DNA from 2 places in the Microbispora sp. NPDC004025 genome. Region 2 is predicted to be linked to the other one. Evidence: predicted binding sites of a transcription regulator. Region 2 holds the regulator's gene; the other holds the start of a gene.
What was found. The regulator HrcA, encoded in region 2, represses chaperone genes, less so after heat shock. The targets are predictions, from matches to a motif close to TTGGCACTCTCNNNNNGAGAGTGCCAA.
Positions count from the first base shown of each region.

Region 1: a site for HrcA is predicted at 13,694-13,720, ahead of groL (chaperonin GroEL). Genes of this name have one in related genera too.

Region 1 covers NZ_JBSGHN010000005.1:410,707-426,420, forward strand. The annotation lists gene ACWEQG_RS17225 (DUF3027 domain-containing protein) at 1-153, opposite strand, end outside; gene ACWEQG_RS17230 (MFS transporter) at 228-1,520, shown strand; gene ACWEQG_RS17235 (cold-shock protein) at 1,605-2,003, opposite strand; gene ACWEQG_RS17240 (helicase-associated domain-containing protein) at 2,201-4,606, shown strand; gene ACWEQG_RS17245 (hypothetical protein) at 4,654-5,202, shown strand; gene ACWEQG_RS17250 (DNA repair helicase XPB) at 5,306-6,961, shown strand; gene ACWEQG_RS17255 (CGNR zinc finger domain-containing protein) at 6,972-7,520, opposite strand; gene ACWEQG_RS17260 (SCO6745 family protein) at 7,606-8,475, shown strand; gene ACWEQG_RS17265 (hypothetical protein) at 9,029-9,337, opposite strand; gene ACWEQG_RS17270 (HelD family protein) at 9,475-11,460, shown strand; gene ACWEQG_RS17275 (GNAT family N-acetyltransferase) at 11,457-11,885, shown strand; gene groL (chaperonin GroEL) at 11,964-13,586, opposite strand; gene ACWEQG_RS17285 (cold-shock protein) at 13,919-14,119, opposite strand; gene ACWEQG_RS17290 (MoaD/ThiS family protein) at 14,372-14,647, opposite strand; gene thrC (threonine synthase) at 14,693-15,714, opposite strand, start outside.
Region 2 covers NZ_JBSGHN010000001.1:422,153-437,866, forward strand. The annotation lists gene lepA (translation elongation factor 4) at 1-1,633, shown strand, start outside; gene ACWEQG_RS02085 (MOSC domain-containing protein) at 1,701-2,348, shown strand; gene ACWEQG_RS02090 (hypothetical protein) at 2,404-2,967, shown strand; gene ACWEQG_RS02095 (MFS transporter) at 3,066-4,664, opposite strand; gene ACWEQG_RS02100 (helix-turn-helix transcriptional regulator) at 4,695-5,690, shown strand; gene ACWEQG_RS02105 (glycoside hydrolase family 18 protein) at 5,672-6,931, opposite strand; gene ACWEQG_RS02110 (CDP-diacylglycerol diphosphatase) at 6,957-7,316, opposite strand; gene ACWEQG_RS02115 (hypothetical protein) at 7,317-7,505, opposite strand; gene hemW (radical SAM family heme chaperone HemW) at 7,891-9,111, shown strand; gene ACWEQG_RS02125 (DUF3097 domain-containing protein) at 9,183-9,992, opposite strand; gene ACWEQG_RS02130 (hypothetical protein) at 10,011-10,673, opposite strand; gene hrcA (heat-inducible transcriptional repressor HrcA) at 10,832-11,845, shown strand; gene dnaJ (molecular chaperone DnaJ) at 11,846-12,979, shown strand; gene ACWEQG_RS02145 (16S rRNA (uracil(1498)-N(3))-methyltransferase) at 12,982-13,716, shown strand; gene ACWEQG_RS02150 (hypothetical protein) at 13,741-14,409, opposite strand; gene ACWEQG_RS02155 (SigE family RNA polymerase sigma factor) at 14,406-14,885, opposite strand; gene ACWEQG_RS02160 (histidine triad nucleotide-binding protein) at 15,129-15,473, shown strand; gene ACWEQG_RS02165 (PhoH family protein) at 15,527-15,714, shown strand, end outside.

The DNA.
Region 1 (15,714 bases), on a different contig from region 2:
GTGGGTGACGAGCCGGTCGCCCTCGCTGTCGAAGCCCAGGTGCTCTCCCACCTCTCCCGGACGCGCGATGTCCTCCGCGGCCCGGCGGGCGAGGTCGACCGCCGCGGCACAGGCCTGGTCGACTGGAGTGCTACGGATTCGGGTACGACTCACACTCCATTTTCACCCACGCCGCGAGCGGACCGCACCGGCTGGATGGGTAAATCATGGAAGGACCCTCGGTGCCTATGGTGAAGATTTGGGCGAACGTCACGCGTGTCGTAAGGGCACCGGCGCGGGCGGCGCGCCGGCTCACGCACGCCCAGGGAGCCGGCCGGACCGGTCTCGGCCGCCTGATCGAGTTGACGGCCGCGCACTCGGCCGGGGACGCGCTGGTCACGGTGGCCCTCGCCGGGGCGCTGTTGTTCGGGCTGCCGGTCGGTCAGGCCCGCGGCCAGGTCGCGGCGTACCTGCTGATCACCATGCTGCCGTTCGCGGTCGTGGCGCCCTTCGTCGGGCCGGTGCTCGACCGGCTCCGCTCGGGCCGCCGCTACATCATGGCCGGCACCCTGCTGGCGCGGGGGCTGCTGTGCTGGGGGATGGCCGGGGCCGTCCACACCTCCGACGCCGTCACGCTGTTCCCGTCGGCGCTCGCCGTACTGGTCCTGTCGAAGGCGTACAACGTGTCCCGGGCGGCGATCATGCCGAGCGTGCTGCCCGCCGACATCCCGCTGGTGACCGCCAACGCCAGGGTCGCGTTGTTCGCGCTGGTCTCGGCCGGCGTGGGCGCGGGCCTGGCGACCGGCCTGTCCGCCGTCGCCGGGCCCGACTGGGTGCTGCGCGGCGCCGTGCCGCTGTTCCTGCTGTCCGGGGTGTTCGCCGTACGGCTGCCGCGGCACGTGGACGCGCCCGACCTGGAGGAGGACGAGCCGCGGCCCCGATGGCGCACCGTGCTCAACCTGGGCCCGGTGGTGGGCGAGGCCATGGGCGCCAACGCCGCGATCCGGGTGCAGTCGGGATTCCTCGTGTTCTTCCTGCTGTTCCTCGTCCAGGACGGCCACCTGCGCGGCGTGGATCCGAAGATCGCGCTGGCGTTGCTGGCGGGCGCCGCGGGCGCGGGCGGCCTGGCCGGGGCCGCCGCCGGCTCCTGGTCGCGCTCCCGGTCCCCGCACCTGACCGTCATGGCCACGCTCGCGCTGGCCACGGTGGCCACGGTCGCGGCGGCGTTCTTCTTCACGGTGTGGACCGCCGCCGTCGTCGCCCTCGTGGGCGCGTTCGCCCAGGGCCTCGGCAAGCTCGCGTTCGACGCCATCGTGCAACGCGAGGTCGGCGAGGAGGTGCGCTCCTCGGCGTTCGGCGTCGCCGAGACGCTGCTCCAGATCGCCTGGGTGCTGGGCGGCCTGCTGGGCCTGGTGATGTCGCTGTTCGTGGCCGGTCCCGCCGGGCTCGGCGTGATGTCCGCGGCTCTCGCGCTCTCCTTCGGCCGCCTCGTCATGCTCCGCCGCCGCAGGCTCGCCGCCCGCGCCGCCCCGGCGACCTGAACGTGCCGGGATCCCGCCGCTCTCCGCTCCCCGCCCTCCGTCTCGGAGGGCCGGGCGGCGGGACGGACGCGTTCCTCGCGCCTTCTACGCGTCGAGGTCGTCGGCGACGGCCCGGAGCACGGTCGCGATCTTCTTGGCGTGCGCCGCGTCCGGGTGCTTGCCCCGCTGGTAGGAGTTCGAGATGTCGTCGAGCAGCTTGATGAGGTCCTCGACGATCACGACCATCTCGTCGGGCTTCTTGCGCTTCACCTTGCCCTTGACGGTCTTGGCCAGCGTCGGGGGCTGGTCGATCACCCGCACCGAGAGCGCCTGCTGGCCGCGGCGGCTCTCTGCGACACCGAACTCGACCTTCTGCCCGGGCTTGAGCGCCTCGACGCCCTTGGGCAGGGCGGAGGAATGCACGAAGACCTCACCGCCGTCGTCGCGGGTGAGGAAGCCGAAACCCTTGTCGGCGTCGTACCACTTGACCTTGCCACTCGGCACAGGGGTGACCTCGTTCAGACTGTCGTGAAGGTGACTGTAGGTAGGTTATGCCCAGAGACAGGCCTCGTGGACCCACTCGGAGGCCAATGAAGCATCCCGTGACGACATTCTTGTGGATCTTTCCGGCGAGTGCGCGAAACCCCTGCCGTACGGGCGCTCCGGCGGCCGGATGAAGGTCGAGCCCTACCATGGAGAGAATGACGGGCACGGACTTCAGCGAGTGGCTGCGCGGCCGTTCCGACGAGCGGCTGCGGGCGCTCGTGGCGGCGCGGCCCGAACTCGTGACACCCGTCCCGGCGCACATCGACGGTCTCGCCGCCCGGGCCTGCAGCCCCTCGGCGATCGGCCGGGCGCTCGACCGTCTCGACCGGTTCACACTCTCCGTGCTGGAGACGCTGGCCCTGCGGCCCGGTCCCGCCGACCGTGAGACGTTGCTGACCCTGCTCGGCCGCGCCATGCCCGAAGGGCTCGACGGACCCGACGGACCCGGCGCCGAGGCCCTCGGGCCCGCCCTCGACGCCGCGCTCGACGCCGCGCTCGACCTGCTGACCACGCGCGCCCTGATCTACGGGCCCGAGAACGCGCTGCTGCCCGCGCCGGGGGTGGCCGACGCGCTCGAACCCCCGGCCGCTCTGGGGCCGCCGGTCGCCGAGGTCTTCCGCCACCACCCGCCGGAACGGCTCGACGTGCTGCTGCGGGACATCGACCCGGCGTACGAGGGCGGCGGCGGGCACACCGACGGCGGACGGCCCGCCAGGGAGCGTCTCGCGGCGCTGCTCGCCGACCCCGCGACGGTCGGCCGCCTCGTCGGCGAGGTCTCCCCGCAGGCGAGGGCCGCCCTGGACGAACTGGTGTGGGGCCCGGCGAGCGGACGGCTGCCGAACGCCCGCCGCGACGTGGACACGGCGGGCGCGCAGTCGCCCATCGAGCAGTTGCTGGCCCGCGGCCTGCTGGGCGCCACCGGGGAGGAGACGGTCGCGCTCCCCCGGGAGGTCGCCCTCGTGCTGCGCGACGGCCGGGTGCACCGCGACCTGTCCCCCGGCCCGCCGGCCCTGGAAGGGCCCGTACGCGACCAGGATCTGGCCGACCGCACGGCCGCCGGGCAGGCGTTCACGTTCGTGCGAACGGTCGAGGAGCTGTGCGAGGTGTGGAGCGTGGACCCGCCGGGGGTGCTGCGCGCGGGCGGCCTCGCCGTACGGGACCTGAGGCGGACGGCGCAGCTGCTCGACCTGCCGGAATGGGCGGCGGGCCTGGTCGTCGAGGTCGCGCACGCCGCCGGGCTGGTCGCCGCGGGCGAAGGGGAATGGCTGCCCACCGGCGGTTACGACGCCTGGCGGATCAAGGCCACCGAGGACCGGTGGGCCGTGCTCGCCGACGCGTGGGCCGCGATGGAACGCGCCCCCGGGCTGATCGGCGAGCGCGACGACCGCGACCGCCCGCTGAACGCCCTCCACCCGGACCTGCGCAGGCCGGGGGCCGCCCAGATGCGGGCACGCACGCTCGCCGTGCTGGAGTCAGCGCCGCCAGGCCTCGCCCCGACGCCCGAGTCGGTGCTGGCCCGGCTCGCCTGGGAGCAGCCCCGCCGCCGTCCCGCGCTGCGCGACCGGCTCGTACGGTTCGCCCTGCGCGAGGCCGAGCACATCGGCGTGACCGGCCTCGGCGCGCCGTCCTCGCACGGCCGCTCGGTCGCGCGCGGAGACGGCCGCTCGGCGGGCCTGCTCGCGCCGCTGCTGCCGCGGCCGGTCGACCACGTGCTGCTGCAGGCCGACCTGACGGCCGTGGCGCCGGGCCCGCTCACCACCGACCTCGGCCGCCGGCTCGCGCTCACGGCCGACGTGGAGAGCAAGGGCGGGGCGACGGTGTACCGCTTCTCCGAGCAGTCGATCCGCCGGGCGCTCGACGCGGGGCACTCGGCCGGCGACCTGCTCGCCATGCTGGAGCGCCACTCGGCCACCCCTGTCCCCCAGCCGCTGGCCTACCTGGTGACGGACGTCGCCCGCCGCCACGGCCGCATCCGCGTCGGCGCGGCGTCGGCCTACATCCGGTGCGACGACCCGGCCCTGCTCGACGAGGTGCTCGCCGACAAACGGGCCCACCTGCTGCGGCTGCGGCGGCTCGCGCCGACCGTGCTGGCGTCCAAGACGTCCCGGGCCGCGCTGGTCGACTCGCTGCGGGCGATGGGTTACGCGCCGGTGGCCGAGTCGCTGGAGGGCGACGTGGTCGTCGCGCGGGCCGACGCCCGGCGGACCGAGGGGCAGCTCGCCGCCCGCGTGACCGCCACCGCCGCGCCCGACCCCGAGACGCTGACCGCCGCCGTGCGCGCGATGCGGGCGGGAGACTCGCGCCGGCGGCCGGTCGAGGCGCCCGAGGGCCAGGTGCCCCGCTCCCCCGCGACCGCCACGATCAGCGCGCTCCAGGAGGCCATCCGGCAGGGGTCGCGGGTGTGGATCGGCTACCTCGACTCGCAGGGGCACGCCACCAGCCGCATCCTCGAACCCGCCCGGATGGAGGGCGGCTACCTCACGGCGTACGACGAGACCCGGGCGACGGTCCACCGCTTCGCCCTGCACCGGATAACGGGCATCGCCGAGATCGGACGATGACTGATTCGTGGTAAATCTTGGGGTCCGCTGTAGTAAAGGATTTCAGGGTGACGACTCCAGAGCAGCCGGGGCAGGGACCCCAGGATTGGCAGACGCCGTCCAATCCCTATGGACCGCCGTCCGGCTCCAGCCCCTACGGACAGCAGCCGTACGGCCAGTACGGCACGCCGCCTGGCCCCGACCCGAACCAGCAGTACGGTCAGCAGGGACAGTACGGCCAACAAGGACAGTACGGGCAACAGGGACAGTACGGCCAGCAAGGGCAGTACGGGCAGCCGGGGCCGAACCCCTACCAGCAGCAGCCGTACGGCTACTACCCGCCCGGCGGCTACCCGCCGCGGCCGGAAGGCCCGCGCACGCACGCGATCGTGGCCCTCGTCGTCAGCATCGTGCTGTCGTTGAGCTGCTACGTGACCCTCGGCGGCATCGCCGGGGCCATCCTGTCGGGGATCGCGCTCAGCAAGGTGGACACCGCGCCCGACCAGGCGCGCGGGCTGCTGAAGTGGACGTGGATCGCCATCGGCATCAACGTCGTCCTGCTCATCCTGGGAATCGGCGGGCTCTTCTACGCCGGGATCAACGGCTACCTCGACTGACCGCGCCCAGACGTCGCCCATACATACGGCATCCGCGAGACCGGGACTGATTCGGCCCGGCCTCGTGTTTGATATGCGGTAGCCGTACGAGGGGGAGCAGGCATTGAGTGACGGGCCGCTGATCGTTCAGTCGGACAAGACGCTGCTGCTGGAGGTCGACCACCCCAGGGCGGACGAGTGCCGCAAGGCCATCGCGCCGTTCGCCGAGCTGGAACGCGCGCCCGAGCACGTCCACACCTACCGCGTCACCCCGCTCGCGCTGTGGAACGCCCGCGCCGCGGGGCACGACGCCGAGCAGGTGGTCGACGCGCTGATCGGCTTCAGCCGCTACCCCGTGCCGCACGCGCTGCTCGTGGACGTCGCGGAGACCATGGCGCGGTACGGCAGGCTGCGGCTGGAGAAGCACCCCATCCACGGCCTGGTGCTCACCAGCACCGACCGCGCCGTGCTGGAGGAGGTGCTGCGCTCCAAGAAGATCCAGCCTCTGGTCGGGGAGCGCTTCGGCGCCGACGTGGTGGCCGTGCACCCCTCCGAGCGCGGCAACATCAAGCAGACGCTGCTCAAGCTCGGCTGGCCGGCCGAGGACCTCGCGGGATACGTCGACGGCGAGCACCACCCCATCGACCTGCGCGAGGACGGCTGGACGCTGCGCCCCTACCAGAAGGAGGCGGCCGACGCCTTCTGGCACGGCGGCTCCGGCGTCGTGGTGCTGCCGTGCGGCGCGGGCAAGACGATCGTGGGCGCGGCGGCGATGGCGCACGCGCGGGCGACCACGCTGATCCTGGTCACCAACACGGTTTCGGCGCACCAGTGGAAGCAGGAGCTGCTCAGGCGCACCTCGCTGACCGAGGACGAGATCGGCGAGTACACCGGCACCAAGAAGGAGATCCGCCCGGTCACGATCGCCACCTACCAGGTCATGACCACCCGGCGGCAGGGCACGTACCGCCACCTGGAGCTGTTCGACGCCCGCGACTGGGGGCTGGTCGTCTACGACGAGGTCCACCTGCTGCCGGCGCCGATCTTCCGGATGACCGCCGACCTGCAGGCGCGGCGGCGCATCGGCCTCACCGCCACGCTCGTACGCGAGGACGGCCGGGAGGGCGACGTCTTCTCGCTCATCGGCCCCAAGCGGTACGACGCGCCCTGGAAGGAGATGGAGAACCAGGGCTACATCGCCCCCGCCGAGTGCGTCGAGGTGCGGGTGACGCTCAGCGACGACGAGCGGCTGGCCTACGCCATGGCCGAGAGCGACGAGCGCTACCGGTTCTGCTCGACCACGCCCGCCAAGACGAGGGTGACCGAGGCGCTGGTGCGGCGGCACGCGGACGAGCAGGTGCTGGTCATCGGGCAGTACATCGACCAGCTCGACGAGCTGGGCGAGCACCTGAACGCGCCCGTCATCAAGGGCGAGACCAAGATCAAGGAGCGCGAGCGCCTGTTCCAGGCGTTCCGCGACAAGGAGATCCGGGTGCTGGTGGTCTCCAAGGTCGCCAACTTCTCCATCGACCTGCCCGAGGCGGCCGTGGCGATCCAGGTCTCCGGCACGTTCGGCTCGCGCCAGGAGGAGGCCCAGCGGCTCGGCCGAGTGCTCCGTCCCAAGGCGGACGGCGGCGGCGCGCGGTTCTACTCGGTGGTCAGCCGCGACACCGTCGACCAGGAGTTCGCCGCGCACCGGCAGCGGTTCCTGGCCGAGCAGGGGTACGCCTACCACATCATCGACGCCGACGACGTGGGCGAGGAGGACCCGGCGAGGTGACCCTCTCGGGTCACGTACGGCGCCGCGCCCGGTAGGCGCTGGCCTTGGCGCGGTTCTGGCAGGACAGATCGCAGAAGCGGCGCGAGGCGTTGCGCGTGGTGTCGTAGAAGACCAGAGAGCACGTCGTGGCCTGGCACGCGCCGAGCCGCGCCCCCTGGCCGACCCCGACGACCATGGCCAGCGCCGTGCCCATGTCGGCGGCCCAGGCGTCGACGAGCGTCGCGTCCGAGCGGTGAAAGGCCAGCCGGAGCTTTCCCGGGTCGCCGTAGAGCGTCGGCACGGCGCCGTGCCGCACCAGGAGGTCGTTGAGCCGTGCGGCGGCCTCGGGCAGCCGGTCCCCCGCGCCGTACAACGGGCGGAACTCGGCGGTGATCTCGGCGAGCCGGTCGGCGTCGGCGGTGGTGAGCCCGGTGCCGGGGCGACCCGCGGCGGCGAGGCCGGTCCGGATCGCGGCCAGCCGTTCTCCGCCCGTCCGGGGCGGTGTGACAGCACGCCCGTGCGACGCGTCGGCGGCCAGGACGTTCACCAGGAGGACGGCGAGCTCCACCCAGCTCCCCACATAACTGTCTATCTCTTGTTGACCAGTGATTCTCCATGCCTCTATCGTCACTGGCATAGCTTATCTAGACAGTGAGGTTTGAGGGATGTCCGCACGCCTGGCCCGCACCATGTGGCATCAGATCGAGCCGGTCCACGCCACGCTCTACTACAGCCCGCAGGCCTTCGAGGAGGCCGCCGCACTCGGCTACGACGTCTCGACACGCTGGCCGAGCTACTTCGCCTGGCGCACCGCGCCGCTCGGCGCGGCGGGACCGGCGCTGGTGGCCGCCACCTACTACAGCTTCAGCCCGGGCATGATCGCCGGACTCGTGCCGGGCGTCTGGGCGACCGCGTCGCCCCGGCAGGTGCTCGACGCGCGGCTGCGCGCGATGGACCGGACGCTGCGCGGTCTACTCGGCGACCGGATCGACGAGGGCGTGAAGGAGGCGGCCGCGCTGGCCATCCGGGCGGCGGAGAGCGCGGACGTCGCTCACCGGCCGCTCGCCGCGGCCAATCTCGACCTTCCCTGGCCGGAGGAACCGCACCTCGCGCTGTGGCAGGCCTACACGGTGCTGCGCGAGCACCGCGGCGACGGGCACCTGACGGCCCTGCACGCCGCCGGCCTCGACGCCTGTGAGGCCCTGGTCTCCTTCGCCGCCGTGGGCGCGGCCCCGGCGGAGAACTTCGCCGGCCGCGGCTGGACCGACGAGGAGTGGGCCGCCGCACGCGAGCGGCTGGCCGTACGCGGCCTGGTGGACGGCGAGGGGAGGGCCACTCCGGCGGGGCGCGCGCTGCGCGACCAGGTGGAGCGCATGACCGACGAACTGGCCGCGGGCCCGTGGCGAACGCTCGGCGACGCGGGGGCCGAGCGGCTGGCCGCGCTCAACCTGCCACTGCTCGGGGCGGTGTTCGAGTCGGGCCTGCTGCCCGCCGTCACCACACTCGGCATCGGCAAGATCCAGGCCCCGGTATGAGTTCCGGGGTGTGAGTTCCGGCCGGCGGACGCTCGCCCGCGCGGCCGACCTGGAGCGCGCCGCTCCGGGCGTGAGGACGAGCCGCATGCGGCGCCTCTCTCGGGCCGCCGGGGACGCCTGACCAGCCCGCACGCGCGTCACGATCTCCGGGCGCCCTCCCGCGGACGCTCACCCGTACGGCGATGGCGACCCTAAATCCAGGAAATACCCTTGGGCGTTGTCACCACGTCACCCCCTCGCGCCTTACCCTCACATGATGCAGTCGTGATGGCCGCAATACCCAGCAGACGAGGCGAATCACGCAATATACGCATTTTTCGTCTTACTCCTGGTTCGTCGTTATCCCTTGCCTCACCCTGCCGGCGAGCGTCCGAGGCTCACGCAACAGGGCATTTCACGACAAATCACCCCACTACCGCATGACGCTGCCCGGCGAGCCGAGGAGAGGACGAGCCCCTCGGCCGCCGGAAAGTCTCCGACCGGTCACCCGGACCGGTCACCGGGCCGCGATCACCGAGGCACGGTCGCCCGAGACACGGTCACCGGCCCGCGGTCACTGCGCGGCCAGGCCGCCGACGAACAGCACCACCAGCGCGACGACCCAGGCCACCACGGCGGCGCCGTACAGGGACTCGCGCCGGCCGAGCCAGGCGGCCCCTGTGGCGCACGCCGCGATCACCGCGACCACAACGGACAGCGCGATCACCGAGGCGATCCGGTCCGCACAGCCCGGCGAGGAGCCCAGGCTCGTCACGCAGAAGGCCTGCCTGCTCCAGCCGCCGAAGACCGCGAACCCCCACAGCGTGGCGAGCAGCAGGCTCGCCGCCGCCTGGATCGCCGGAGGAACCACGGTGCGCGTCACCCGGGTACAGATACCCGCCCCGGGAAACGGTGACACGCGCGAGAAATACCGTTTCGGCATCGCGGGGTCCGTCGCTAAGCTCTTGTGTTTCCCGCTTCCACCAGTCCTGTCCTCGTCATGTCCGGAGGAGTTTCCGCATGCCCGGAAATGTGCTCGAAGACGAGCGCGCCCATCTGGCGGCCTCCCGTGCCGCGCTCCGCGCGATGCGTGAGCACGCGCAGTCGCTGTCGGCGGACGCCGCCGGCGACTGGGTGTCGCAACAGGTCCTGCAGGGCCTGCTCGACCAGAGAGTGGCCGCCCTGGCCGACCATCCCGACGCGCCGCTGTTCTTCGGCCGGCTGGACCGCGCGCCCGGCGACGACCTGCCCGGCACGGTCTACGTCGGACGCCGGCACGTCCACGACGAGAGCAGCCGGCCCCTCGTCATCGACTGGCGCGCCCCGATCTCGCGCGCCTTCTACCAGGCGAGCCCCGCCGACCCGATGGGCGTCCGGCTGCGCCGCAGGTTCGGCTACCAGGGCGGCGACCTCACGGCGTACGAGGACGAGCCGCTCGACGGCAGGGCGCTCGGGCAGAGCAGACTGCTGACGGAGGAGATCGAGCGGCCCCGCACCGGCCCCATGCGGGACATCGTCGCGACCATCCAGCCCGACCAGGACGAGATCGTCCGCGCCGACCTCGGCGTGACCGTCTGCGTGCAGGGCGCGCCGGGCACCGGCAAGACGGCCGTGGGCCTGCACCGCGCGGCCTACCTGCTGTTCACCCACCGGGAGAAGCTGGCGCGCTCGGGCGTGACGATCGTCGGGCCCAACCGGGCCTTCCTCTCCTACATCTCCTCGGTGCTGCCCGCGCTCGGCGAGGTGAAGGTCGACCAGACGACGGTCGCCGGTGTCCTGGGCGACCACGCCCATCCGGAGGACCCCGCCGCGGCGGCCGTGAAGGGCGACGCACGCATGGCCGAGGTGGTGAAGCGGGCCCTGTGGCTGCACGTCACCAAGCCGGTCGAAGGGGTGTTGTTCACCAAGGGCATCAACCGCTACCGGGTGCCCGATCACGAGGTCCGCGAGATCGTCGCCTCCCTGCGCGGCACGACGAGGTACGGCCCGGGCCGCGCCACCCTGGCCCAGCGGCTCGCCCACGCCGTGCTCGTGCAGATGGAACGGCGCGGCGAGTCGCCCGACGACCGGGTGCAGGACGCGGTGGCCCGTTCGAAGCCGGTCAAGGCCATACTGGACGCCGCCTGGCCGAAGCTCACCCCCGAGCAGGTGCTGTTCCGGTTGCTGTCGGACCCCGAGTTCCTCGCCAGATCGGCCCGGTCGGATCTGTCGCCCGAGGAACAGCAGCTCATCCTGTGGCGCAAGCCGTACAAGTCGCATCGGTCGGCCAAGTGGACGGCCGCCGACGCGGCCCTGCTCGACGAGCTCGGCGACCTGATCGAGCGCACGCCGTCCCAGGGACATCTCGTGGTCGACGAGGCGCAGGACCTGTCGGCGATGCAGTTGCGCGCGCTCGGACGCCGCTGCCGCACCGGTTCGGCGACCGTGCTGGGCGACCTCGCGCAGGGCACCACGCCCTGGTCGGCACGCTCCTGGAAGACCGTGCTCGACCACCTCGGCCAGCCGTCGGGCGAGGTCACCGAGCTCACGCTCGGCTTCCGCGTGCCCCGCGAGATCCTCGACTTCGCGGCGCGGCTGCTGCCCTCCGTCGCGCCGGAGCTGGCCCCGCCGCGCTCGCTGCGTCCCGGCACGGGCTCCCTGTCCGTACGCCGCGAGCCCGACGTCGCCGCCGCCCTTCCCGGGGCCGTACGGCAGGCCCTCACGCAGGAGGGGTCGATCGGCGTCATCGCCGCCGACGCGGACGTGCCGGCCCTCACGGCGGCGCTGGACGCCGCGCACCTCCCGCACGCGGTGCTCGGTCCCGACTCGACGGGCGACGACCGGCTGTTGCTGGTGCCGGCGACGCTCGCCAAGGGTCTGGAGTACGACCATGTGATCGTCACCGAGCCCGCCGCCATCGCCGAGGCGGAGGAGCGCGGTCGCGCCCGTCTCTACGTGGTCCTCACCCGGGCCGTGACGTCACTGACCATCCTGCACAGCCGCGACCTGCCCGAGGAGCTGCGATGAGCGCGCCCGACGTACGAGTCCGCGACGGCGTCCTGGAGGACGTCGAGGCCGTCCTGCGGTTCTGGCGGGAGGCCGCGGAGAACACCGACAGGCACGACGACGCCGCCAAGGTCGTGGCCCTGATCGAGCGCGATCCCGAGGCGCTGCTCATCGCCGAGATCGACGGCCGCGTGATCGGCACGCTCATCGCCGGGTGGGACGGCTGGCGCGCCCACCTCTACCGGCTCGCCGTGGACCCCGCCCACCGGCGCATGGGCATCGGATCGCTGCTGATCCGGGCCGCCGAGGAGCGGTTCCGGAAGTTCGGCGCGTTCCGTGCCGACGCGATGGTCCTGCACGACAACACCCTGGCGCACCACGCTTGGACGTCGGCGGGATACGCGATGCAGACCGACTGCGCCCGCTGGGTCAGGCGCCTCACCTGAACCCGGGGCGCACAACGGGAAAGGGCGGCTCCCCCGAGGGGGAACCGCCCTTCCGTTGAGACGAAGCAGGCAGATGGATCAGAAGTCCATGTCGCCGCCGCCGGGCATGGCGGGGGCCTTCTCCTTCTCGGGCTTCTCGGCGATGACGGCCTCGGTGGTCAGGAACAGAGCCGCGATGGACGCCGCGTTCTGCAGCGCCGAGCGGGTGACCTTGGCCGGGTCGATGATGCCGGACTCGAACATGTTGACGTACTCGCCGGTCGCGGCGTTGAGGCCCTCACCAGCCGGGAGGTTGCGGACCTTCTCCACCACGACGCCGCCCTCGAGGCCGGCGTTGACGGCGATCTGCTTCAGCGGCTCCTCGAGGGCCTTGCGGACGATCGCGGCACCGGTGGCCTCGTCGCCGTTGACCTCGAGCTTGTCGAACGCGTTGGCGCCGGCCTGCAGCAGGGCCACGCCACCGCCGGGGACGATGCCCTCCTCGACCGCGGCCTTGGCGTTGCGGACGGCGTCCTCGATGCGGTGCTTGCGCTCCTTGAGCTCGACCTCGGTGGCCGCGCCGGCCTTGATGACGGCCACGCCGCCGGCCAGCTTGGCGAGGCGCTCCTGGAGCTTCTCGCGGTCGTAGTCGGAGTCGGTGCGCTCGATCTCGGCGCGGATCTCGTTGACCCGGCCGGCGATCTGCTCGGCGTCACCGGCGCCGTCGACGATCGTGGTCTCGTCCTTGGTCACGACGACCTTGCGGGCGCGGCCGAGCAGGTCGAGGGTGGCGTTCTCGAGCTTGAGACCGACCTCCTCACTGACGACCTGGCCACCGGTGAGGGTGGCGATGTCGCCCAGCATGGCCTTGCGGCGGTCGCCGAAGCCGGGGGCCTTGACGGCCACGGACTTGAACAGGCCGCGGATCTTGTTGACGACCAGGGTCGCCAGGGCCTCGCCCTCGACGTCCTCGGCGATGATGACCAGCGGCTTGCCGGACTGCACGACCTTGTCGAGCAGCGGCAGGAGGTCCTTGTTCGCCGATACCTTCGAGTTGACGATCAGGATGTACGGGTCCTCGAAGACCGCCTCCATGCGCTCGGGGTCGGTCACGAAGTAGCCGGACACGTAGCCCTTGTCGAAGCGCATACCCTCGGTGAGCTCCAGCTCCAGGCCGAAGGTGTTGCTCTCCTCGACGGTGATGACGCCTTCCTTGCCCACCTTGTCCATCGCCTCGGCGATGAGGGAGCCGATCTCGGTGTCGGCGGCGGAGATGGAGGCGGTGGAGGCGATCTGCTCCTTGGTCTCCACGTCCTTGGCGAGCTTCGACAGCTCCTCGCTGACGCGCTCGACGGCGGCCTCGATGCCCTTCTTCAGCGCCATCGGGTTGGCGCCGGCGGCCACGTTGCGCAGACCCTCGCGGACCAGCGCCTGAGCGAGCACGGTAGCCGTCGTCGTGCCGTCACCGGCGACGTCGTCGGTCTTCTTCGCGACTTCCTTGACCAGCTCGGCGCCGATCTTCTCCCACGGGTCCTCGAGCTCGATCTCCTTGGCGATGGAGACACCGTCGTTGGTGATCGTGGGGGCGCCCCACTTCTTCTCCAGCACGACGTTGCGGCCCTTCGGGCCGAGGGTCACCTTCACGGCGTCGGCGAGCTGGTTCATACCGCGCTCGAGACCGCGCCGGGCGTCCTCGTCAAACGCGATCATCTTGGCTGCCATTAGGCTAGACCTCCCAGTAGCAGGGTGTCTTCAACGGACCGAGCCGACGCCCGCGACGGCTTGAGCCCGCTATCCCTGCGCGGGCCCCATCGCCCCGATCCCGATTGTTGTCACTCTCGACCTCAGAGTGCCAAACAAGTATTTAGCACTCTCCCCCCGAGAGTGCAAGCGGAAGCCACCCTGACCAGCTTGGACGGTATGTCCAGAACGAGTGCAGCAGGTCACGCCGGACCCGGCGGGAGTGAGCGCCCCGACGAGTGGAGCGGGAGACACAGCGGAAGGCCCGGCGCGCGGAACTTCGTGCGCCGGGCCTTCCAAGGTCGATGACGGGATCAGACGGCCCGTACGGCCTCCGCCTGGGGGCCCTTCTGACCCTGCGTGATGTCGAACTCAACCCGCTGACCCTGCTCGAGGGCCTTGTAGCCGTCCATCAGGATTGCCGAGTAATGGACGAACACGTCCTTACCACCGTCTACCGCGATGAAGCCGTAGCCCTTGTCCGCGTTAAACCATTTGACGGTGCCCTGCGCCACTTCCGACTCCTCTTGCTGGGCTGGGGACCACCAAGAAGCCCCCGGTTTTGTCGATCGTCCTCGACCATACCCGTGTCAAGGCGTAGGACAACAGAGTCAATCCGCAAACTACTACTTGGCGTTCGCTCAAAGCGGGATCGAAGAATTTTCACTTTGCTGTTGAATAGTTGAGAGCTACACCATTTGCCATAGCACCGCCCGACTTCTTCGCCATAGAAGTGCATGTCAGGTGCTCGGCGCCGGTGCGGCGGCTCAGCCTCCGGCGACGGCGGGGATGACCGAAATCTGCACCCCGTCCGGCGTGGCGGTGTCCAGACCGTCGGCGAATCGGACATCCTCTTCTCCGACGTAGACGTTGACAAAACGCCGAATCTTACCCGTTTCGTCCAGGATGCGCCCGCCGATGCCGGGGTAGTCCGCGTCCAGCTTCTGCAGAACCTCTCGAAGCGTTCCCCCCTCCCCGCTCACCTCCGCGGCTCCGTTGGTGTACGTCCGGAGAATCGTCGGAATCCGCACGGAAACGCTCATTGTTCGCTCGCTTTCGTTGCTGCCGATGGGCCTGGTGAAACGCTTTCAGTTGGCGAATGCCGCACGGAAGGCGTCGAGAGAAGGACGGATGACGGCGGTGGGGCGGGCGTGCTCGGCCACCGCGTCGAGCGTCTTGAGCCCGTCGCCGGTGTTCAGCACCACGGTCTCGGCGTCGGGGTCGAGGCGCCCCTCGCGCACCAGCTTGCGCAGCACGCCGACCGTGACGCCACCCGCCGTCTCGGCGAAGACGCCCTCGGTCCTGGCCAGCAGGCGGATCGCCTCGACGATCTCCTGGTCGTTCACGTCCTCCACCGCGCCGCCCGTCCGCCGGGCGATGTCGAGCACGTACGGCCCGTCCGCCGGGTTCCCGATCGCCAGCGACTTGGCGATGGTGTCGGGCCGCACCGGCTGCACCACGTCCTGCCCGGCCTTGAACGCCCGGGAGACCGGCGAGCAGCCCTCGGCCTGCGCGCCGAAGATCCGGTACGGCCGATCCTCGACCAGCCCCAGCTTGATCAGCTCGCGGAAGCCCTTGTCGATCTTGGTGAGCTGCGAACCGGAGGCCACCGGGATGATGATCTGGTCGGGCAGGCGCCAGCCGAGCTGCTCGGCGATCTCGTACGCCAGCGTCTTGGAGCCCTCGGCGTAGAAGGGCCGGAGGTTGACGTTGACGAAGCCCCACTTCTCGCCCAGCTCGTCGCCGATGAGCTCCGAGCAGAAGCGGTTGACCTCGTCGTAGTTGCCGTCGATGGCGACCAGACGGCCGCCGTACACCGCGGCCATGACGACCTTGGCCGGCTCCAGGTCGGCGGGGATGAACACGCAGGAGTCCAGTCCGGCCCGGGCGGCGGCCGCGCTCACCGCGCCGGCGAGGTTGCCGGTGGAGGAGCACGACAGGGTGTGGAAGCCGAAGTTGCGCGCGGCCTCCAGCGCGATCGAGACGACCCGGTCCTTGAAGGAGTGGGTGGGGTTGCCGGAGTCGTCCTTGACGTGGAGCGACCGCAGCCCCAGCTCGGCGGCCAGCCTGTCGGCCTTCACGAGCTTGGTCCAGCCGGGCTGGAGGTTGG
Region 2 (15,714 bases):
GTCGCAGGCCGTGCGGCTGCCCTGGAACGGCCACGTCCTCAACATGATCGACACGCCGGGCCACGTGGACTTCACCTATGAGGTGTCCCGGTCGCTCGAGGCGTGCGAGGGCGCGATCCTGCTCGTGGACGCCGCCCAGGGCATCGAGGCGCAGACGCTGGCCAACCTCTACCTGGCCATGAACGCCGACCTCCACATCATCCCGGTGCTCAACAAGATCGACCTGCCCGCCGCGCAGCCGGACAAGTACGCCGAGGAGATCGCGGGCCTGATCGGCTGCGACCCCGGCGACGTGATGCGCGTGTCCGGCAAGACCGGCGTCGGCGTCAAGGAGCTGCTCGACCATGTGGTGGAGCACATCCCGGCGCCCGTCGGCAACGCCGACGTCCCCGCCCGGGCGCTGATCTTCGACTCCGTGTACGACACCTACCGGGGCGTCGTGACGTACGTCAGGGTCGTGGACGGGCACCTGTCCAAGCGCGAGCGCGTGCTGATGATGTCCACGGTCGCCCAGCACGAGCTGCTGGAGATCGGCGTCATCTCGCCGGAGCCCATGCCGTCCGACCGAGGCCTCGGCGTCGGCGAGGTGGGCTATCTGATCACCGGCGTGAAGGACGTGCGCCAGTCGCGGGTCGGCGACACGGTCACCAACGCCCTCAAGCCGGCCGCGGAGGCGCTGGGCGGCTACGAGCATCCGAAGCCGATGGTCTACTCGGGGCTCTATCCGATCGACGGCGACGACTACCCCGAGCTGCGCGAGGCCCTCGACAAGCTGCGGCTGAACGACGCCGCGCTCGTGTACGAGCCGGAGACCTCCGCGGCCCTCGGTTTCGGCTTCCGCTGCGGCTTCCTCGGCCTGCTGCACATGGAGATCGTCCGTGAGCGGCTGGAGCGCGAGTTCAACCTGTCGCTGATCTCGACCTCGCCCAACGTCATCTACCGGGTGATCATGGAGGACGGGAACGAGCACGTCGTCACCAACCCCTCGGAGTTCCCGGCCGGCAAGATCGGCCAGATCTTCGAGCCGGTGGTGAAGGCCACGGTGCTCGCACCGTCCGAGTTCATCGGCGCGATCATGGAGCTGTGCCAGGGCCGCCGCGGGCAGCTCCAGGGCATGGACTACCTCTCGGAGGACCGGGTCGAGATCCGCTACACGCTCCCGCTCGGCGAGATCATCTTCGACTTCTTCGACCAGCTCAAGTCCAAGACCCGCGGGTACGCCTCGCTCGACTACGAGCCGTCCGGGGAGCAGGAGGCCGACCTGGTCAAGGTGGACATCCTGCTGCAGGGCGAGACTGTGGACGCGTTCAGCGCGATCGTCCACCGCGAGAAGGCGTACGCCTACGGGGTGGAGATGGCCAAGAAGCTCAAGGAGCTCATCCCGAGGCAGCAGTTCGAGGTGCCCATCCAGGCCGCGATCGGCGCCCGTGTCATCGCCCGCGAGAACATCCGCGCCATCCGCAAGGACGTCCTCGCCAAGTGCTACGGCGGTGACATCAGCCGTAAGCGCAAGCTGCTGGAGAAGCAGAAGGAAGGCAAGAAGCGGATGAAGATGGTCGGCCGGGTGGAGGTCCCCCAGGAGGCCTTCGTCGCCGCCCTCTCCTCCGAGGCGCCGGACAAGAACAAGAAGTAACTCTGTCCGAATTGACCACAACTTAATAGGATCGCGGGGAAACATGACCATCCGTTAACGTTTGGTCATGCACATCCTCTCTGTGAACGTGGGCAGGGCCGTCGACGCCGAGTGGGCCGGAGAACTCCGGCGCACCGCCATCGACAAGCGGAAGGCCGAGGGCCGCGTCGCCGTACGCGACAACGGCCTGGAGGGCGACGAGCGCGCCGACGTGGCCCACCACGGTCACCCCGACCAGGCGGTGTACGCCTACGCGCGGGAGGACTACGACTGGTGGGAGCCGCGCATGGGCCGGGACCTGCGTGACGGCCGGTTCGGGGAGAACCTGACGACGTCCGGGGCCGACGTGAGCGGCGCGCTCCTCGGCGAGCGGTGGCGGGTCGGCACGGCCGTCCTCCAGGTCACCTACCCCCGCATCCCATGCGTGGTGTTCCGCAACTGGCTGGACGAGCGCGGCTGGGTGAAGCGCTTCACCGAGGCCGGCCGCCCCGGCGCCTACCTCCGGGTGGTCGAGCGGGGCGAGCTCGGCGCGGGCGACGAGATCGAGGTGCTCGACCGGCCCTCGGACGGCGTGACGATCGCCGAGGCGTTCCGGGCCTACCACGGCGACAAGGACCTGATGCGGCGGGTCCTCGCCGTCCCCGGCCGCAGCGAGAGATGGGACCAGGCCGCCGAGCGTGTCCTCGGCAACCGCACCGGCGTCGTCGCGTCCTGATCACGAAGTGCCCGCGGCCCTCGGTCCCGGCCGTGGAGTGATCTACCGTGGGCGGATGAGACGGTTCGCGGGTCCGCTTGTGCTGGGGGTGATCGCGTTCGGGGCTACGGGCTGCACCGTTCCCCAGAACGGGATCACCGGCGTCGGCGTCGACCGGGCCGGGAACCTCGTCATCGTTCTGGCGTGGTGCGGACGGCAGCCGGATGGCGTGACCGTCTATCACCGCCAGTTTCCGGAGGACCCCACTCCGGCGGCGTACGACCCCGACGCGGGCGGGCCGCCCAATCCCGCCATCGACGACGCCTTCTACCTGGCTCCCCGGGTGGCTGGTGAGACGGCGTCCTTCCGGCTCGACGCTCCGGGCGACGGCTGGCGGGCAAAGCAGCAGATCCCGGCGTTCAACCCGGCCGTCACGTACACGGCGTTCGGCGGGACGCTCGACAACACTTATTCGACGTCGCACGTCGAGTTCCAGGTCGGCGACGCGGACAAGCTCAGACGCAATCCGGGCACGGTGCTCGTCAACGACTTCGACCCCCGTACGGACAAGGTCGTCGACGTGCTGATCCCGCAGGCCGAGTTCGACCGGAAAGGACGGACGGCATACTGTCCGGACTAGGTGAACCGGGCGAGAGTCGACTTGTGTACCCCAGGGGCTCGCGTCGCATGGCGGGCCGATATCAGCTGCGTGAGGCGCCATCATAGACGCGAGTCCGGTCATCGCGCCGTGCTTGTCACTCGATCGCCTGTTCGCCGAGGCGGGGTGCCGGCATCGCCCTTTGCCGTCACCGATCCGGGAAGACGGCGAAGGGTGAGGACGCCGAGCGCCGCATGCAGGACGCTGGCCACGACGGCGGCCACATGAAGGCCGGTGACGAAGGCCGCCTTCGCCTGCGCTGCCACCGTGGTCGGGACATCGGGAAGCTGGAGGGTTTCGTCCAGGGTGGGCGCCAGGTCCGGCCCGTGGAGCCGGAAGACCAGGGCGGCGAGTGAGCCGAGGAGAGCGATGCCGAGGGCGTTGCCGATCTCGTTGCTGGTCTCGGCGATCGCGCCCGCCGAGCCGGCTCGTTCCGGGGGGACGGCGCCGACGGCGGTGTCGGCGACGACGCTGAAACAGACGCCGAATCCCACACCCGCGATCGCTGTGGAAGCGACGTACCAACCGATTCCGCCCGTGATCGTCGTGGGGAGGAGGAGCAACAGACCCGCAGCGATGGAGAAGTGGCAGATGATGAGGGAAGTGCGCTTGCCGATGCGATCGACCACGAAGGGCGTGACGACGCAGGTGACGGTGAGAACCACGGCGCCGGGAAGTGCGAGGAGTGCGGCGCGCAGGACGGACAGGTCGAGAACGGACTGGAGATAGACGCTCGCCAGGTACGCCATCGCCGACCACGCCGCCAGCGGCAGCATGCCGGTGATGATCGCCACCGTGAAGACCCGGTCGCGGAAGAGCGAGAACTCGATCAACGGATGCCGCAGGAGCCGCTGCCTGCGGGTGAACCACGCCAGCAGCGCCAGCCCTGCGACGGCCGCGAGAACCGGGACGATCGACAGACCTTCGGCGGCGGCGTGCTTGAGGCCGTAGATAGTCAGAAGGAGACCGGCCGAGGAGGTCACGACACTGAGCGCGTCGACGCGGCCTGGGCGGGTCGCACGGACCTCGCGAAGCAGGATCGGTGCGAAGAACAGGAACAGAACGAGGACGGGGAGGTTGATCAGGAAGACCGAGCCCCACCAGAACCGTGCCAGCAGGACGCCACCGGCGACGGGGCCGATGGCGAACCCGGCTGCGAACGCCGCGGCGAAGATGCCGACGGCTTGCGCACGTCGCCGTGGGTCGGTGAACAGTTCGCTCAACACGGCCAGAGCCGATGGCAGGAGCGTCGCACCCGCTATTCCCATCAGCGCCCGGGCGACGATGAGAAGCTCGGGGGTCGGCGCGAACGCCGCTGCCGCGGAGCCGATGCCGAAGGCCGTCGTGCCGATCATGAGCAACTTCAGCCGGCCGTACCGGTCGCCGATGTTGCCGAACGCGATCAGTAGAGAGCCGACGGCGAAGCCGTAGACGTCCAATATCCACAAGGCCTGATCGCCGGTCGGCGTCAGGGCCTGGCTGATCCGGGGCAACGCCAGGAACAGGATCGACCCGTCCATCGAGACCAGCAGTACGGGCCCGAGGATCACCAGAAGACCGAGCCAGGACCGCAGCCCCGACGATTTGTGCGCGTGCTCGTGATGCATGCTTCGACGGTCCGGCAAGGCGGGCGCGCCAACCAGCCTCTTGCTGTGGGTGCTCTCGGCAGGTACACCCACAGCGTGCTCGGTCGCCCTACGCTCGATGTCGTGGAGAGTCTTGGCGCGTTTCTGAGGAGCCGTCGTGATCGGACAACGCCCGACGACGTGGGGCTGCGCACTTTCGGGACCGCTCGCCGGGTTCCCGGCCTGCGGCGTGAGGAGCTCGCGCAGCTCGCCGGAATGAGCGCCGGTTACTACACGCGTCTGGAGCAAGGTCTGGCGGAGAGCCCTTCCACGCAGGTGCTCGGCGCTCTCGCGCGGGTGCTGCGGCTCGACGAGATCGAGACCGTGCACCTCCGGAACCTCGCGCGTCAATCCGCGAATCCCGGCCTCGCCGCACCGCCCGAAGAAGAGCCGCACCCCCGAGTCCTCGCACTCCTGGAATCCCTGGGAGACGCGACGCCGGCGATCGTGCTCGGCCGTCGTGGCGACGTGCTCGCGTGGAACCGCACCGGTCACGCGCTCGTCGCCGAGCACGTTCCCTTCGACGCGCCATGGAACGCGGCGCGCCGGCCGTCCATCCCGCGGATGTTCTTCCTCGATCCGCTCACCCGCGAGCTGTACGGCAATTGGGAAGAGCTCGCCCGCATCCACGTCGCCTACCTCCGGCTCACGGTGGGGAGATTCCCCGCGGACGCACGCCTTGCGGAGCTGATCGGAGAGCTCACCATGCGCAGCGACGAGTTCTCGATGATGTGGACGATCGGGGAGGTCGCCGACTGCACGGTGGGGACCATGCACCTGCGGCATCCCACGGTGGGCGCCGTGAGCGTCTCCTACCAGGTCTGGCTCCAGCCCGACAGCCCCGATCACCGCCTGGAGATCTACACCCCGAACGACCCGAGCTCCGCCGGCGCCCTGCGCGTCCTCGCACGGCAGAGCCGGGGACCACAGACCCCGCACACGGTTCGGCTGCGCCACGGCCCCGTCCGCCTCGACGGCGCTGAGGCCGAGACGGGTGGTGCGGAGCCGGACACCTTCATCCGGGAGGGGAGCCGCGACGGCTCCCTCCCCGAGACGCCGGGTCAGCGCAGGACGGAGTAGAGGGCGGTGGTGAGGGAGGCCTTGGCGTCGTCCTGGTCGATGGACCAGAGCATGGAGCCGCCGAGGCCCTTGAGCCGGATGTAGGCGGCCTTCTCCAGCATGACGGCGGGGTCGTCGTAGGACCAGAACTCGTTGCCGTCGTAGAGCCACAGGGTGCCGGTGAGCAGGTCGCGGTAGCGCTTGCCGGGCTTGTTGACGAGGTTCTTGTAGTCTTCGTTGCCGGCGGCCCAGGTGCCGGGGGCGGGTCCGGTGGCGGTGGCGTACAGGCCGTTGCCGCGGGAGGTCACGCCGGTCCAGCCCTGGCCGTAGGCGGGGACGCCGATGACGATCTTCCGTGCGGGGGCGCCGCGTCCGGTGTAGTCGCGTACGGTCTGGTCGACGCTGAACTTCACCTCGTTGGGGTCGCGGCGGTCGGTGAGCAGGTTGGCCTGGTGGCCGGTGCGGTTCTCCCAGGTTCCGTGCAGGTCGTAGCCCTGGACGGTGGCGAAGTCGAGCTGGTCGAACACCTTGCGGACCTCGAATCCGGCGTCGATCTTGGCGGCGGCGGCGGGGAGGAACGCGGTCAGTTCGGCCCGCCGGTCGTACGCCTTCATCTGTCGGCGCAGTTCGGCCAGGAACAGGGTGAAGTTCTGCTTGTCCTCGGGGCGGATGACGTTGCCGTCGTTGCCGGCCGAGCCGGGCCACTCCCAGTCGAGGTCGATGCCGTCGAAGACGCCGGCGGCGGTGCCGGGGGGCAGGCCGGGCAGGTCGCCCTTGAGCCACAGTCCGACGCAGGAGGCGGCGAGCGTGGCGCGGGATTCGGGGGTGAGGACGGCGTCGGAGAAGTACTTCGAGCCGGTCCAGCCGCCGAGGGAGATGAGGACCTTCAGGCCGGGGTGGCGGGCCTTGAGCTTCTTGAGCTGGCCGAGGTTGCCCTTGAGCGGCTGGTCGTCGGTGTCGGCGACACCGTCGACGCTCTGCTCGGCGGGCACGGGACGCTGCCAGTCGGCCCAGGGGTCGGCGGAGTAGCAGGTGCCCTCCGGGCCGACGAACCCGAAGGCGTAGTTGAGGTGGGTCAGCTTCCCGGCCGCACCACTGGAGTCCACATCCTTCACGTGGAAGTTCCGTCCGTAGACGCCCCACTGGATGAAGTAGGCCACCCGCTTGTAGCGGTCCCCGCCGCCGGTGGTGGCCTGGGCCGCTGACGGCGCGAGTGCGGCCGCCAGGGTGGCGGCGACCGCCACTGCGAGGGTCCTTCTCATGTGCACGCCGGCCTCCGAGCGCTTTTTATAGGAAAGTTTCCTGTAAATTGTCGCGATCGTAGACCCGGGTGATCAGGGCGTCAATGGCAGCGCCGAGAGACGGCGGACGGGGAGCCGTGCGCCGCGAGTTCGCCACGGTTCTGGCGGCCAGGTTGTCCTGGGCGGCGAGGTCGTGCCAGGACTCCCAGCGCGCCCTCGCCATGTGAATGTGCAGCTGGTCGAAATCCCTGGCCTGCTTCGAATTGATCCCCAATGCCACCGGGGTGGGAACCACGGCGGGAGGTTGGGTGGCATAGAAGTCCGCGGCCCTCCAGTAATTCGGCGCGCTGCTGCCGCAGATCCAGGAACATTCGATACCGCTGATCCGCTCGGTGGGGACGAGAATTCAATTGACGTACTTCTTCTTGCTCTTGGCGCCGCCCATCACCACATGGTCGGCATGGTTCTGCAGGCAGGTGTTGTTGCTGTGACACTTCTGGCTGCGCCGCCAGAGAGAGTCGGAGCCGGTGGTCTTGCCGCATTCCTTGGGATCAGGCCCTTTGGCGAGGCTCGACGAGGGCGCGGCGGCCCGCACTGCGGCTCCGGCCGTCGATGAGACCGGAATCGGAGATCGGCGCGCTCGGGCCGGTTGATCCCCTGCCTGGCGGCCGATAAAAGCCGCTGGCGCAGCCTTGAGTTTCCCGGAAAGATCGAAACACTTCCCCGGGTGCTCCGGGAATCGCCGGGTGTTCCGCTGTCGGGCGTGCACGGCGGCTGGTGTTGTTGAGGCGGTGATTTGTCATGGCGTTACGCGGCGGCCGGGCAGGCGCGCATTAGACTGATCGGTCACGACAAATGATGCGATATTTGGGCGAGTGCGGCAAAGGCGAATAGGGCGGCAATCCCCGATGGGGCTCAGTCCGAGCTCCGGTGATCGGGGGCGTCGAGGGCAGGGTGTGAGTGGCGGCAGACTGGAGAGCGTGCCTTCTGTGCTTCCCGACGGCGATCCCGTCCCCGAGAGCGGCGAGCTGCCGTCCGGGGCCCTGGACGGGCTCGGCTCCCGTCCGTTCGGCTTCTACGTGCACGTGCCGTTCTGTGCGACACGCTGCGGCTACTGCGACTTCAACACCTACACGGCGGCGGAGCTGGGCCCCGGCGCCGCGCAGCGCGACTACGCCGCCACCGCGGTCGAGGAGATACGGCTGGCCCGGCGCGTGCTGGGGGACGCCGCACCGGCCGTGGAGACCGTGTTCTTCGGCGGCGGCACGCCGACGCTGCTGCCCGCCGCCGATCTCGTACGGATCCTCGACGCGATCGGTGCGGAGTTCGGCCTGCGGCCCGGCGCCGAGGTGACGACCGAGGCCAACCCCGAGTCCGTGGACCAGACCTACCTGAAGGAGTTGCGGGCGGGTGGGTTCACCCGGGTGAGCTTCGGCATGCAGAGCGCGGGCGAGCACGTCCTCGCCGTCCTCGACCGGCGGCACACCCCCGGCCGCCCCGCCGAGGCCGTACGGGAGGCCCGCGAGGCCGGGTTCGAGCACGTCAACCTCGACCTCATCTACGGCACGCCGGGGGAGAGCGACGACGACTGGCGGGCCTCGCTGGAGGCCGCGCTGGCCGCCGGGCCCGACCACGTCTCGGCGTACTCCCTGATCGTCGAGGACGGCACCCGGCTCGCCGCCCGCATCCGGCGCGGTGAGCTGCCGATGCCGGACGACGACGTGGCTGCCGACCGCTACCTGATCGCCGAGGAGATGCTGACGGCCGCCGGCCTGAGCTGGTACGAGGTCTCCAACTGGGCGGCGGGCGACGAGGCCCGCTGCCGGCACAACCTGCTCTACTGGACCGGCGGGGACTGGTGGGGGGCCGGGCCGGGCGCGCACAGCCACGTCGGCGGCACCCGCTGGTGGAACGTCAAGCATCCCGCGGCGTACGCCGCACGCCTGGCGGCGGAGACCTCGCCCGCGCACGCCCGCGAGGTGCTGTCGGCGGAGGACAGGGCCGTCGAACGGGTCATGCTGGAGCTGCGCCTGGTCTCGGGCCTGCCGCTCGCGGACATCGCCCCCGAGGCGCGTACGGCGTGCGCGCGGGCCCTGGCGGACGGGCTGCTGCAGGTCGAGGCGTTCAAGGCGGGCCAGGCCGTGCTCACGCTGCGCGGCAGGCTGCTCGCCGACGCCGTTATCCGCGATCTGGTCCCCTGAAGCGCTGCGCCTGCGAGATCACCACGTACGCCGCCGCCGGACAGGAGCCGTCCGTCCGGAGGGCTGCGCGATCACGGCGAGGGGATCGTGACGAAGTCGATCAGTTCTTCCACGCGGCCGAGCAGCTCGGGTTCCAGGTCGGCGTAGGTCGTGACCCGGCCCAGGATGTGCCGCCACGCCTCCTGGGGGTCCATCCGCCAGCCGAGGGCCGCGATCACCCCCTCCTTCCAGGGCACACCGCGCGGCACGTCCGGCCAGGCGGGGATGCCGAGCGCCCGCGGCTTGACCGCCTGCCAGATGTCCACGAACGGGTGTCCGACGACGAGCACGTCGTCCCCGGACACCCGGGCGGCGATGCGGCTCTCCTTCGAGCCGGGCACCAGATGGTCCACGAGCACGCCCAGCCGCCGGCCCGGCTCGGGGGAGAACTCCTCGACGATGGCGGGGAGGTCGTCGACGCCCTCCAGGTATTCGACGACGACGCCCTCCACCCGCAGGTCGTGTCCCCAGATCTTCTCGACCAGGGCGGCGTCGTGGACGCCCTCGACGTAGATGCGGCTCTCCCTGGCGACCTGCGCGCGCAGGCCCTCGACCGCGATCGACCCCGAGGCGCTCCGCAGCGGCCCCTTCGGGCCCGCCTGGGGGCGCACCAGGGTGACCGGTTCGCCGTCAAGGAGGAACCCGGCGGGGGTCAGCGGGAACACCCGCCGCCGGCCGAACCGGTCCTCGAGCGTCACCGCCTCCTTGTCGCAGGCCACCACGGCGCCGCAGAAGCGGCCCTCGGCGTCCTCGACCACGAGCTCGGGCTCGGCCGGGATCTCGGGGATCCGCCCCCGCCGTGGCCGCCGCCAGTCTCCGGAAAGCACGTCCCGCCCGTACATGCGGGGAACGCTAGCAAATCACGCCATGCGACGGCGGGCCCCGGAACGGCGCACCAGCACGACGATCGTCACGATCACCGCGGCCAGGAAGCCGACGACGGGGAGCGCGAGCAGCGCGAGCGCACCGCCCACCAGTTTGCCGATGTCCCCGGTGAGCTGCTTGCCGACGCCGAACCTCACCCCGTCGCCGTCGCAGGCGAGCTGGTACGTGCCCGCCCGCGGGACGCCGGCCTCGAACAGCAGCTCCCAGGTGGTGCCGTTAAGCGCGACGGTCTGGGAGGCGGCCGGCCGGGTCAGCCGCACTTGCGGGTCGGTGCCGTCGCCGAGCCGGCAGCTGACGTCGGTGGGCTGGTCGACCGCCGCGTAGATGGCGGGCTTGTCCGCGGGGTCGAGCGCGACGCTCACCGACTGCCCGCCGGAGAAGGTCGTGGTGGGCGCGATGTCGCCGATCGTGGAGAACAGTCCGCCGGCGAACCCGCCGACCCCGGCCACCAGCAGGACGAGGAAGAGCGCCCAGGAGAGGAAGACCCACAGCAGGCGGGGCCGGATGGGCCGGGAGCCGCCGTACGGCGGGGGGACGGGGTTGGGCATCCGCAGGGTCGCGCCGGGCGGCATGGCGGGCGCGGGGCGGGGGACCCGCATGGTGGCGTCGGCCGGAGCGGGGTTGTGATTCTCGTACATGAGATGAAGAGTCCACCATGCCACTTGCCGTCGATTTGCAGCCCACTTGTCCTGGTGCCCTCCGCGTTATCGCACCACGTGGGGTGGTAGCCGTACACTTGGCACTCGGGAACACAGAGTGCCAGAGTCGGTGTTTCCAGGCACAGGGAGGTGACACATTGCTCGACGACCGCAAGCTCGCCGTTCTGCGCGCCATCGTCGAGGACTACGTGTCCACCAACGAGCCGGTGGGGTCCAAGGCCCTGGCGGACAGGCACAACCTCGGCGTCTCCCCGGCGACGATCCGCAACGACATGGCGGCATTGGAGGAGCAGGGGTACATCACCCAGCCCCACACCAGCGCCGGCAGGGTGCCCACCGACAAGGGCTACCGCCTGTTCGTCGACCGGCTGTCGCAGATCAAGCCGCTGTCGGGCGCCGAGCGCAGGGCCATCGAGACCTTCCTCGCGGGGGCGGTGGACCTCGACGAGATCGTCATGCGCACGGTGCGGCTGCTCGCGCAGCTCACCCGGCAGGTCGCGGTGGTCCAGTACCCCTCGCTGACGAGGTCGTCGGTCCGGCACGTGGAGATCGTCCCGATCGCCGAGCGGCGGGTCATGCTGGTGCTGATCACCAACACGGGACGGGTCGAGCAGCGGGTGGTCGACCTGCCCGAGGCCATCGCCGACGACCGGATCGCCAACCTGCGCGCCGTGCTCAACGCGTGCCTGGACGGGTGCGGGCTGTCCCAGGTGCCCGAGACCGTGGCCGAGGTGCCCGAGCGGCTGCCCCCGGAGGACAGGCCCGCGGCGGCCACGATCCTGTCCGTGCTGCTCGAGACGCTCGTGGAGCGGCACGAGGAGAAAATCGCCTTCGCCGGTACGGCCAACCTCGCCGCCGCGGATTTCAGCGTCGGCCTGCGCGGCGTGCTGGAGGCGCTGGAGGAACAGGTCGTCCTCATCCGCCTGCTGGGTGAGACCGGCGGGCTGTCCGACATCACCGTCCGAATCGGATCCGAGAACCCCTACAGCGGGTTGCGCGGCACCTCTATCGTGGCCGCCGGGTACGGTTCGGGCGACAGGGAACTGGCCCGGCTCGGAGTGCTGGGCCCGACACGAATGGACTATCCGGTGACGATGGGTGCGGTACGCGCGGTGGCGCGGTACGTCGGCCAGATCCTGGCGGGGTCATAAGTGTCCAACGACTACTACGCGACCCTTGGCGTCCGGCGCGACGCCAGCCAGGAAGAGATCAAGAAGGCGTACCGCCGCCTGGCCCGTGAGCTGCACCCGGACGTCAACCCCGATCCGGAGACCCAGGAGCGGTTCAAGGAGATCAACCAGGCGTACGAGGTGCTGTCCGACACGGGCAAGCGCCGTATGTACGACATGGGCGCCGACCCGTTCGGCGGCGGCGCGGGGGCCGGGGCCGGCGGCTTCGGCGCGGGCTTCCCGTTCAGCGACATCATGGACGCCTTCTTCGGCTCGGCGGGCGCGGCGCGGGGTCCCCGCTCGCGTGCCCGCCGGGGCCGCAACGCCACGATCCGGGTCGAACTCGACCTGTCGGAGGCGGCGTTCGGCACGACCCGCGAGATCATGGTCGACACGGCCGTCGTCTGCGACGTCTGCCAGGGCTCCGGGGCGGCGGCGGGCACCCACCCCGACACCTGCGACATGTGCCACGGACGCGGTGAGGTCTCGCAGGTGACCCGCTCGTTCCTCGGCCAGGTCATGACCTCACGCCCCTGCCCCCAGTGCGGCGGGTTCGGCAGCGTCATCCGGCATCCCTGCATGGAGTGCTCGGGCGAGGGCCGGGTCAGGACCCGGCGCACGATCAAGGTCAGGATCCCGGCCGGCGTCGAGGACGGCACGCACATCCAGCTCGCCGGCGAGGGCGAGGTCGGTCCCGGCGGCGGGCCTCCCGGCGATCTGTTCCTGGAGATCGTCGAGCGGCCGCACCAGATCTTCGAGCGGCGCGGCGACGACCTGCACTGCACCGTCCACATCCCGATGACCGCCGCCGCGCTCGGCACCTCGATCACGGTCGAGACCCTCGACGGCCCCGAGGACATCGACGTGCGGCCGGGCACCCAGGGCGGCCAGGTCATTCCGCTGTACGGCAAGGGCGTCCAGCGGCTCAACGAGACCGGCAGGGGCGACCTGCTGATCCACGTCAACGTCGAGACGCCGGCCAAGCTCGACCCGCAGCAGGAGGAACTGCTGCGCGAGCTGGCGAAGCTGCGCGGGGAGGAGCGGCCGCCCGGCAAGTTCTCCCCGGGGCAGCAGGGCTTCTTCTCCCGCCTGCGGGACGCCTTCAACGGCCGCTGAGCATGAGCGTTCCCGTGTTCCTGTCGGACGCGGCCGGCCGGACGGCGGACACCATCGTCCTGGACGGGCCGGAGGGCCGGCACGCCGCCGCCGTACGCCGCCTGCGCCCGGGGGAGCGGATCGACCTGACCGACGGCGCGGGGCGGGTGGCCGAGTGCACGGTCACGGCGGCGGGCAAGGACTCGCTGACCGCCGAGGTGCTGCGCCGGTTCGAGGTGCCGCCGCCCCGGCCGAGGCTGGTGGTCGTGCAGGGTCTGCCGAAGGGCGACCGGGGCGAGCTCGCGGTCGAGATGATGACCGAGGCCGGGGTCGACGTGATCGTCCCATGGGCCGCCACCCGCTGCGTCACGCAGTGGAAGGGCGACCGGGCCGCCAAGTCCCTCGCCCGCTGGCGGGCCACGGCCCGCGAGGCGGCCAAGCAGGCCCGGCGCTTCCACCTGCCCGAGGTGACCGAGCAGGCCACGACCGCGCAGGTCCGCTCGCTCGCCTCCGCGGCGGCGCTCGCGGTCGTGCTGCACGAGGAGGCCGCCGAGCCGCTGAGCCGCCTGCCGCTGCCGGAGCGGCCGGGCGACATCGTCATGATCGTGGGCCCGGAGGGCGGCGTCGCCGAGGAGGAGATCGCCGCGTTCCGCGAGGCGGGAGCCGTACCGGCCCTGCTGGGGCCCACGGTGCTGCGCACCTCGACGGCGGGCGTGGTGGCGGCGGCCGTCCTGCTGTCGCGCTGCGGCCGCTGGTGACGGCGGCCCGCGGCGGCGGGCCGGTCAGGAAGCGGGCGACTCGCTCGCCGAGTTGAGCGTGGCCGTCTCCGTCGGCATCGGGCTCGGGGCCGACGACGACGGGGCGGACGTCGTGGGCGGAGCCGTCGAGGGGCGGGCCGAGACCGTGGGCGCGACCGTGGGCGGCTGCGTCACCGGGGTCGGCGAGCACGACGGCGGCAGGGCCGGGTCGGGCTCGACGACGCCTGCCTGGGTCGTGGATGTGACACAGGGGTCGGACGGCGAGGGCGACGGTTTGGTGGTCGTGCCCGTCTTGTGCGTCGGGGACGGGCTCGGCCGCCCGCGCGACGGGCTCGGTGTAACAGGCACGATCACGACCGGCTGCGAGGGCGCCGTGTTGGGCGGCCGGTTCATCGACGAGGTGTCCGTCCTGTCCTCGCGCTCGTCGCCGGCGGGGGCGATTCCCGTCGACTGCGCCACCTGGTCGCGCAGGCCGGGGACGACCGCCACGACCGCGCCCGCCACGAGCACGGCCCCGGCGACGGCGGCTCCGACGCGCCACCACAGCATGTTCCGCAGGCCGCGCAGACCGCGCTGGTCGATCCGCCCGCGGATGATCTCGAGTCCATCGGGAGACGGCACGACCGCGTCCGCCTCCGCGCGCAGGGCACGGCGGAGCAACTCGCCGTACTCGTCGTCGGGCGGGAAGGTCATGAGAACTGCTCCAGTGCCATCCGTAGTGCGGCCATGCCGCGGGCCGTGTGACTTTTCACCGCGCCCTTGCTGATGCCCATCGCGTGCGCGATCTCGGCCTCCGACAGGTCGCCGTAGTATCGCAGCACCAGCGCCTCGCGCTGGCGGGTGGGTAAGCCGCGCAGCGCCTCGATGACGGCCGAACGCTCGAGCTCACCGATCGCGCCGTTCTCCGCGCTCGGCGCGTCCGGCAGGCCCTTGGGCGCGTACTTCTCGACGACCGCGCGGTGCCGCAGCACGGAACGCGATCGGTTCACGACCGATTGGCGGAGGTAGGCCAGTGCCTTGTCGGTGTCCCTCAGCCTGCGCCAGGCGCCGTGGATGGCGACGAACGCGTCCTGAACGACCTCTTCCGCGCTGGCCACATCACGCACCAGCAGCACGGCGAGACGCACCAATGACCGATAGTGAGCGCTGTACAGCGCCGTCACGGCCATGTCGGCATCCCACCCGACGGGCACCGTTCCCAACGACCTGTCGGCCACGAGGGTCTCGGTGGTCACATCGATAGGACGCTCGTCATCCCCGGGGGGTTTACGTTCTTCCGAATCATGAGGGGGCATGGCCCAGCGGTGTCCTCGCCCGACACTAGGGGGGTTTTCTGGTGCAGTCTCGCACACTCACATTAGCTGGGGGGATCTTTGCAGTCATCAACTAACGCAACGGCTAGGCTTTCGCGCGTGAGTGACTGCCTCTTCTGCAAGATCGTGGCCAAGGAGGTCCCGGCGGACATCGTCCTGGAGGCCGGGCGGGCGCTGGCCTTCCGCGACATCAACCCGCAGGCTCCCACGCACGTCCTCGTCGTGCCCAAGGCCCATCACGAGAACGCCGCCGCGCTCGCGGCGGCCGACGACGGCCTGGCCGACGACCTGCTCAAGGCCTGCCACGCGGTCGCCGTGCAGGAGGGCGTGGCCGAGACCGGCTACCGCGTCGTGTTCAACACCGGACCCGGCGCCGGGCAGACCGTCTTCCACGTGCACGCACACGTGATCGGCGGCCGTAGCCTCACCTGGCCCCCCGGCTGAGCGGCTAGAGTGGGAAGGAACTAGGGAGGCGATCAGGGCCGCAAGGGCCGCCCATGTCCGAGTCACAGCAAATCAGCAAGACCCAGGCCAAGGTAGTCATCCCCGAGGGGCAGCCGATGGTCAGCCTCCTCGGGTCGGGTGACGAGCTGCTGCGGGTCATCGAGGGCGCCTTCAGCGCCGATATCCACGTGCGGGGCAACGAGATCACCATCACCGGCAGTCCGGAGGAGAGCGGCGTCGT